Regions from separate parts of the Paenibacillus sp. FSL H7-0735 genome, predicted to be linked through region 3. Evidence: riboswitches for the same ligand, from Rfam matches in the RefSeq annotation. Region 3 holds a riboswitch; each other region holds the start of a gene.

Region 1 (2,204 bases), 4.3 Mb from region 3:
GATCAGATTACATACAAACAGGCACTTGGTGTAGGTCTTGTACAGTGTTTTTCGTTATGGCCTGGATTTTCACGCTCGGGCTCGACGATTTCTGGTGGCGTAATCCTCGGGATGAGCCATCGTGCCGCTGCTGATTTTACGTTTATTATGGCAGTACCCATCATGGCAGGTGCCAGTCTGTTGTCACTGATGAAGAACTGGCAATATTTCACCATGGACGCGCTGCCGTTTTTTATTGCAGGCTTTATTAGTGCCTTCCTATTTGCGCTGTTATCGATGCGTTTCTTCTTAAAACTGATCAATCGTATCAAGCTCTTACCGTTTGCTATATACCGTATAATTCTTGCTGCTGTAGTATATTTCGTATTTTTCTAAGTCCGTTATAAGGAATCGATATAACAGAAGCCCCAGTAATCTATTGCAGATTGCTGGGGCTTTCACGTATGATGACATCAGATTAAGACACTCAAATGATGAATGATATCGGAGACAGGTGCTGACCGGAAAATAGTAATTCGGTAGGCTTAATAGGGAAATTCGGTTCGAAGCCGATGCGGTCCCGCCACTGTAACGGAAGAATCTCGAGCAACAGAGGTCACTGGCAATTTACTACTGCTGGGAAGACTGCTCAAGATGTTGACGCCGCTAGCCAGGAGACCTGCCTGTTTCAACAGCACTGCTTCACCTACGGAAGATAGGGAGGTGTTAGACGTTAACCATGGGTATATCATGGGCGTCTTTCCCTTTGACTTTTTTAGGGAAGGGCGCTCTTTTTTATAGGAAAGCAAGTAGTTTTGGAGTTTGAAATAAGAGATTGAAGAGGGAGTGTATCGAAATGACGAATAAGGTAAAAGTAAGCAATCTTGGATATCCGAGAATCGGAAAGAACCGCGAATGGAAAAAGGCACTGGAGGCATTCTGGCAGGGGAAAATAAATGAGGAGCAATTCCGCTCCGAAATGGCAGCAATCCAGCTGCAGCATTTGAAGACCCAGCAAGAAGCAGGAATTGAGCTTATTCCGGTAAATGATTTTACATTTTATGATCATGTGTTGGATGCGGCTGTTATGTTTGGAATCGTACCTCCACGGTATGCGTATGATGGCGGCGACATCGGGCTTGATCTTTATTTTGCAATGGCCCGTGGTAATGCTGAGGCTACTGCCTGCGAGATGACCAAATGGTTCAATACGAACTATCACTATATCGTTCCAGAGATCGGCACACAAACACCACGCCTGACTGAAAACAAACCTCTAGCGGCTTATCGTTTTGCTAAATCGCAGGCAGGGATTGAAGGTAAACCGGTACTTTTAGGTCTGTATACCTTCCTTAAGCTGTCCAAAGGTTACGCAGCGGCAGATATCGCCAAGATTGCTGCACGTTTTGTTCCAGTCTATGTTCAACTGCTACAGGAACTGAAGCAAGAAGGGGTAAGCTGGGTACAAATCGATGAGCCAGCGATTGTTACAGGCATAAGTAAAGAAGAATTAACACTGCTTAACTCGATATACACAGACATTGCCGGCTCCGTGCCGGGCTTGAATATTATTTTACAGACGTATTTTGAAGCTGCTGAGCCGCTGGAGGCACTGCTAGAGCTGCCTGTTCAAGGCTTGGGTCTTGACTTTGTGCACGATGGTGGAACGAATCTGGCTTCCATCGAACGTCTTGGCTGGCCGAAGGACAAATGGCTGGGTGCCGGAATTATTGATGGACGGAACATTTGGCGTTCCGATTTAGACGCTAAGCTGCAACTGGTAGAAAAGCTCAGCGTTCATGTACCGCTTGATCGTCTTATTCTTCAGCCTTCTTGCAGTCTGCTGCATGTCCCAGTCACCGTTCAAGGTGAAGTGAAGCTGAAGGCGACAGTTAAGAATGCGTTAGCCTTTGCCGATGAGAAGCTTAAAGAGCTTAGTCTGCTCGGAGCAGCCGTCGCAGATAAAGGAGAAGCTTCTCAAGCAGCGCTGGCCGCTAGTCGTGAAGCAATTGCAGCGTTCCGCGCACTACCTGAGCGTGGCCGTAAGGATGTGGCGGAGCAAGTGCTTGCACTTGCAGCTCTACCAGACCAACGCAGTCTGCCTTTTGCTGAGCGCTTAAAGGTGCAGCAAGAGAAATGGCAGCTTCCACTTCTGCCAACCACTACAATTGGTAGCTTTCCGCAGACAGTCGAAGTGCGCCAGGCGAGATTGAAATGGCGTAAAG
Region 2 (2,204 bases), 170 kb from region 3:
CGCAACCAGCGCCTGAAGTCCTTGCTCTGTCGCCAGAACATTACTGCTTCCACCACGGCTATGGGTGAAGCTACCATCAGCTAGACGATAGCTAAGCAGGTTCTCCATTAGATCCACTTTGTTTTTGGTGTATTCTAATCCACTAGGATCAACTCCGAAGGATGTGAGTCCAAGGATTGCTTGTGCGCTACTTTCAGCACTGTCACCGTAACCCCCATGGCTATCTTGAGCTGCAGATAACCAAGCTACGGCTTGTAGCCCTGCTAAGTAGGCTTCGGGATTATTTTTATGTGCCGCCAGAGCCGTCAAGGTTATCGCTGTCATATCAGGCTCACTTGCGCCTGAAGTTAATGCAAAGCCCCCATCCGGATTCTGTTTGGAGAGAATCTCCGTAAGGAGCTTATCCGCCGTCCATTTCGCGTCACTTGGGATATTATATTTACCAGAATCCAGCGCAAGTAAAGCATATACCGGATTATTTAGCGTCTGTTCACTGAGCTTGCTGTTATTATAAATTTTCTCAATCAGATTATAGCCAGGAGTCGTTCCGTTACCAGCAAAGCTAGTAGGATCTGCACCAATCGCTCTCACTGCGAGCACGATTCGAGCATAATCGGTTACATTGGCGAAATTGCCAGCTGCATCCTTTACTTTTTTCTCAAGCTCTGAATGGTAACTGGCTGGCAGCTTATATCCTGCTTGCGCTAATCCAATAGCTTGCCAATCCGATTGCACGCCACCTTTCAAGAGATATTCTGCAGCCGCATAAGTCGCATCCGCAACATTAATCCGCTCCGCAGCAGTTGCTTCCAGACCGGAGCCAGCGCTCGCTTCTGCAAATATTTGTCCTGCCGGAGCAAGAGATGTTCCTAGAATTGAAATGACCATGAATAAGGCCAGCCCAAGTGCTACAAACTTGGAAGACATGATTTTCTTCATTGTTTAACCTCTTTCTGTATAAGAATGGGTACTGCTGGGAATAAGACGCATAACATAAAGACCGCCCCTTTGGAGGGCGGTCAGGGAAGATTACAAATCGAGGCTGAGGCGCTTGCTTCCTGCCAACAGTCCATCTGTATATGTTCCACATTCTTACCCCACGAAGAATAGAAACGCTCACGAAAAAGGCAGGTCTCCTGGCTGATGCTTCATCGCTGTTCTTCACCTTCCCACCCTACCTTCGGGGCAGTGGCTTATAGAAGAAAAACTCCGCACATACAGTGGCGGGACCGCGCCGGACTCTTGCACCGGACTTCCCTTTTAAGCAGACGACTAGATTGATAGAGTCTGCACCTTTTCCAGTATGTAGTATCTTATTTTGACATCCATAATCATATCTATTAATACATAGCATGTCTATAGAAAAGCTTAGTATGGGCAGCAAAAAAATGAACAGCAATACACCACCTGCCGGTAGGTATTGCTGTTCAGAAAGCTTGTTATTCGGCTGTTCCTTCCGGACTTGCAGTTGAGGAGGGTTCAGCACTTGAATCAGAAGCTGGTGGAATATTAGGGTCGGGATCTACGATCAATGTAAATCTTCCGGCCTTGATCATACTTTTCTCTAGAATTGTCGCTCCAGGCTCCAATGTAACCTCAACCTGATAGGATGGTTGTTCACCTTCAGTCACAGCTGTTGCGGAAGGCAACCCAGTGCTGTCCTCAGTATCAGAGGAAGGCGTAGGAGACGGAGAAGCATCAGCTACTGCGTTAGGAGCATCTGCACCTTCTGCTGTTCCTCCAGTAGTGCCAGCGGCATCTGAATCGTCAGCGGCGTTTCCCTCATCCGTCCCATCCGTTGACGGCACTGGACAAGTGCCATTCGTAGCAGCGACCTTAAAGCTTTTATCTATCTCTGTAGACGAAGACATTAAACTAATCTCAGTCGGTTGAAACTGCACACAGTCATCTGCACTTGCGAAGGTGAACACCAATATGCTGCTCCCCTTATCTCCTTCGTCGCTCTGATCCTTCAAGTATACTGAAGCCGGAGGCAGCTCATTACCTGCACTCTGAACAGGGGTCGGCTCAGGGCTTGTCCCCGGCAGAGCAGTCTTCGTATCATCCGGGCGTAGCATACTGAATACGATAATTGCAATAATCACCAGAATACCCGTAATGGAGCCGGAGATTAAGAGTCGAAATCGGCTGCGGCTGATCCAGCGCGCCAGCGGGGAAGCCAGTTGGGAGCGGGCTTCATTGTA
Region 3 (2,204 bases):
ATCGGTGAACCGAGGCTCATTTATGCTCTCGAACATCAGCTTATCTGATTTGTCCTTAAAGCGATCGGCAATTTGAGTCCAGGCTGCATTATAACGCGCCAGCGTTTCATCGTGTTTTTCTTCCATATGGCTTACCCATAGCCAGGAATCATGATGGACATTAATCATGACATAAAGCTTGGCGTCCAGTGCCCAGCCGACAACTTCTTCCACACGGTCGAGGTAGGCTTTTTCTAGGGTATAGTCTGGTGCCGCACCCATGTGAGTATCCCAGGTCACAGGAATCCGAATACTTTTATAGCCTTGAGCGGCGATCTTTTTAATAAGTTCTTGGGTCACACGAGGATTGCCCCAGGAGGTTTCGTCCTCACCTGTAGCATCTAAAGTATTACCGAGGTTCCATCCGGGCTGCATTTCGTCTACATAGGATTGGATCTTACTCTTTGGCGCTGCCTTAGCTTGTTGCTCATCCTTAGTTGCAGCTGCAGCCATGGATGAGAACAGAGAGAGCAGAAGAGCGGTGACAAGTGTCAATGATAAGAAGGATTTCTGGATTCGCGTAGTCATTGAATTCTCCTTTGTGAGATAAATTTAGGATGCTTGGACCTGGCTTTGACGCTGTACTTGGTGGTTAGATGAACACGAACACCTCCACTGTTATTTTTGTAAACGCTTTCTGAATATACCCTAACATAGAATTCACTCAGCGAGTACCTTACTAATTTGTGGCAAATTCATATAAGAATTAGTGATTTAAATTAATTTTCCCCACAGTTGGATAAAGAAATTATTTAAATATCCCTACTCGTAGAAATTGGTTATTCAATAGGATTATCTCTAGCTGCCCGTTATACAAAAAAGAAATATAACATGACAAAAGCATATATATTAGATATGATGAAGCATGAAAATTTAAAATTAGAAATAGGTGCCAACTATGAATGTTGCGGAAGTACAATCATAGATTGGTTAAATGGAAAGCGGGTGTGAATCCCGCGCGGTCCCGCCGCTGTGAAAGAGGAGTCCTTGCAAAATGCCACTGGGAAACTGGGAAGGCAGTAAGGGTGATGATACTTGAGCCAGAATATCTGCCTTTTTCTGTTACACCATCAAACTCTACGATCGATAGAGAGGTGCTTGAATAGTGTTTGCCAGCTAGTATTGTGGTTCACTATCTTAACCTCTTGACGTTTATGTTGAGTGGTTTTTTTGTGGTTATAAGAAAGTTTATTCTGTTTTTTTATCATAGGTATGAAGGGAAGGGTTATGGAAAAATGAAGAAAAATAAGTTTTTAGCGTGGTTACTCATTGTAGCTGTATTTATCACGACATTCTCTACAAGTGTTATCCCGGCTCAAGCAAATGGAGCAAGCTCTACTCTTAAAGGGTACGTAACTGTAGCCGTAGAGAAATTCACCGTAGGCCAAGGGTATATTAAGGAACCTATTAAAGTTCCGATTTATGAAGGCGATAATGGCGCATCTTTAATAACACGTGCGCTAGGAGATGGGAATTATAGATATTTAGGAAATATAGATAGTGGTTTTTATTTATCAGAAGTTAAAGATAGTGGCAGAAGCGAAGTCAATATTCCACAATATATTTTAGATATGATTTCAGCTGATGGGAATACAGTCGGCACTAAAGCAGACCCAGAGTGGTTAAGTCAGTTTGACTATACTTCCATGTCGGGTTGGATGTATGCAGTAAATAATGTGTTTCCTCCGTTTGGGATGACCGATTATAAGCCTCAAGACGGTGATATCATTCGAACTCAGTTCACCACTTATGGCTATGGTTCTGATCTTGGTGGCTGGGGAGAAATCCCAGTTCAACTTGCCAATAAGGATGCTTTAACTGCGGAAATCGCCGAGATTAACAGTGACCCTAATAAAGAAACTATTTTGGACAGACCAGTAGTACAATCGGCAGTTTATCAAGCCTATTCCGTGCTCGAAAATATGGCAAGCTCTCAAATAAGTGTAGATCATGCACTTGTAGGGCTTAACCATGCATTAGACATAGAACCCCCTGTTATTACAGTAAGTGGCATACAAGATAAACAGGAAGTATCCAATAAAGAAATAAGCTTCAAAGTAGCTGTCACAGACAATGTATATAGTGACATCATTCCAGAAGTGAAGCTGAATGGTGTTACTTTATCACCTGCGAATGGGGAGTACAAAGCTTCTCTGAATTCAGGC
Region 4 (2,204 bases), 340 kb from region 3:
GTCGTCTATTTTAAGTGAGGTAGAGACACGTTCTGCACCTGCGGCAAAAGGAGACTCATGCAAAGCTTCTACCGCGGCAAAAATGCGTTGCAGAGGCCCTTCGATGATCGTCCCCATGGACGTAAGTTCATATGTAATCCCTTCTACTGTCTTCAGCACCCGCTGCATATCCGCAACATAGCTGCTAAGACTGGTACTGCCTGTTCCAATTGGAATAACTGTAACTTCAGCAATAGGCATGAGAATACCTCCTCGAAATTTTATAGTACCTATCTTCTTCCATTGTAACAATTCCACCGCTCTGTCACAAACTAAGCAAGATTATCCTCCCTTATCTCTTCTATTTCTTCTGATTACTCCAAAATATGACTTTGGGCTAAGAGTATTTTCTCATGCGCAAATTCTAGGGTCATCTGCACTATATTTATGGACTCTTTGTGGCATCTTTTCGGACAATTTATGAATCATTTCGCATCTCCCTGTGGATCAATTGTGGATTACTTATGGACAGCCTGTGGATCATTTGTGGAGTACTTTTAAAGAACCCGCTCCCCGCGCGGGTTTTCTAAAAAACTGTTTACAAACACAACATCTTGGGTTATTTTTATCTAACGACAACAAAATATAGTGGAGACAGGCGCTTTGATCCTTAACCGGATTTAGAGCTTAATAGGGAAGCGCGGTGAGAATCCGCTGCGGTCCCGCCACTGTAACCGGATGGCCTTCTTAAGCTTCTGGGAAGCTTGAGAATCCACATCTCCCGGCAGATGCCACTGAGGGTTAGGAACACCCTTGGGAAGGCGCCGAGAGATCCCACGGAAGCCAGGAGACCTACCTGTTTCGACGACACCAACTATTGATGCCTGCGAGGAACAGGGATGGTGTCCGCATGCGGTCATCTACGTAGAGACCTCTGCAAATATCCGTGTGGATATTTACATAACGCATCGGGCATTTTCTGCCATCCTCGGGTAGGGGATGCTTTTTTTATGTAATCAGAACAAATATACGACTGCTTATGGCAGTCCAACTTCCTATGGATATATGGATTTGATGATAGATGTTTTTCTTTTATACTGAGAGGAGAGCTGTACAATGACGTTGTTGGAGAGACAATTTAATGGAGTAGAAAATGCACGGGAAGTTCTTTTAGAAGAGCTCATTGATTTAGGCCGGGATATTATCGACAGTCGGGATATGGACCTATTGCGCGAGAATGCCAATTTGAATGGAGAGAGTTTCTCCGGTAAAATGAGCAAGTTCGGCAGTGAATATTCAAAATGGTACGCCCGCAATTTTACGATGCCGCCGCAGCTAGTGCAGGCTATTGATGACAATGTCGTCTATGTGCATGATCTGGATCAATACGCGATTGGAACGACGAACTGTATTTTTATCCCGTTTGATAAACTTCTCCGTGAAGGTTTCAATACCGGCAACGGCAGCGTTCGTCCTCCGAACTCAATAATGACTGCTATGTCTCTGGTAGCGATTATTTTCCAATCCCAGCAAAATGCTCAATATGGTGGTGTATCCGCCAATAAACTCGACTATGATCTGGCACCTTATGTAACCAAATCCTTCGCCAAGCTGTTCCGCAAGGGTCTGGATTATTTTGAAGAAGGACAAGCTGATGAATCTTTGGGCGAGATTACGATGAGCCGGACCGATCTGGCGGAGTTATATCCAAGAGCGTTCCGTTTTGCACTAAAGGAAACCGAAATCGAAACCCTGCAAGCGGCTGAAAGTATGGTACATAATCTGAATACCATGTCCAGCCGATCCGGTGGACAAATACCGTTTACCAGCATCAACTACGGTACTTGTACTTCACCAGAAGGTCAGCTTGTGATCAGTTCTCTGCTAACAGCAACTATGAACGGACTTGGCAGCGGAGAAACACCAGTGTTCCCGATTCAAATCTTCAAATGCAAGCAAGGAATCAATCAACAACAAGGCGATCCTAACTATGAACTGTTCCTAAAAGCGGCTGAATGTTCTGCGCGCAGACTATATCCAAACTTCGCTAATCTGGACGCTCCGCTCAACTTGCAGTATTATGATCCAAGTGATCCTGATACGGAGTTCGCTACAATGGGCTGCCGAACCCGAGTGCTCGGTGACCGTTTTGGTCGTAATCATTGCTCTGGAAAGGGCAACCTTTCCTTTAATACACTGAATCTGGTTCGGCTAGGTCTGGCACA

What was found. A riboswitch is a leader RNA that binds a small molecule or an ion and turns the genes downstream of it on or off. The one in region 3 is predicted to bind cobalamin.
Region 1: linked by a shared signal. The riboswitch ahead of metE (5-methyltetrahydropteroyltriglutamate--homocysteine S-methyltransferase) and the one ahead of NSS82_RS04130 (S-layer homology domain-containing protein) in region 3 are both predicted to bind cobalamin.
Region 2: linked by a shared signal. The riboswitch ahead of NSS82_RS04795 (DUF4430 domain-containing protein) and the one ahead of NSS82_RS04130 (S-layer homology domain-containing protein) in region 3 are both predicted to bind cobalamin.
Region 4: linked by a shared signal. The riboswitch ahead of NSS82_RS02655 (anaerobic ribonucleoside triphosphate reductase) and the one ahead of NSS82_RS04130 (S-layer homology domain-containing protein) in region 3 are both predicted to bind cobalamin.

The regions. Positions count from the first base shown of each region.
Region 1 is NZ_JBBOZH010000001.1:5,223,390-5,225,593, reverse strand. It holds gene NSS82_RS23815 (undecaprenyl-diphosphate phosphatase) at 1-375, shown strand, start outside; cobalamin riboswitch at 475-680, shown strand; gene metE (5-methyltetrahydropteroyltriglutamate--homocysteine S-methyltransferase) at 836-2,204, shown strand, end outside.
Region 2 is NZ_JBBOZH010000001.1:1,101,299-1,103,502, reverse strand. It holds gene NSS82_RS04795 (DUF4430 domain-containing protein) at 1-939, opposite strand, end outside; cobalamin riboswitch at 1,110-1,312, opposite strand; gene NSS82_RS04790 (GAP1-N2 domain-containing protein) at 1,440-2,204, opposite strand, start outside.
Region 3 is NZ_JBBOZH010000001.1:933,198-935,401, forward strand. It holds gene NSS82_RS04125 (cellulase family glycosylhydrolase) at 1-567, opposite strand, end outside; cobalamin riboswitch at 910-1,110, shown strand; gene NSS82_RS04130 (S-layer homology domain-containing protein) at 1,275-2,204, shown strand, end outside.
Region 4 is NZ_JBBOZH010000001.1:595,686-597,889, reverse strand. It holds gene NSS82_RS02660 (MTH1187 family thiamine-binding protein) at 1-240, opposite strand, end outside; cobalamin riboswitch at 619-853, shown strand; gene NSS82_RS02655 (anaerobic ribonucleoside triphosphate reductase) at 1,096-2,204, shown strand, end outside.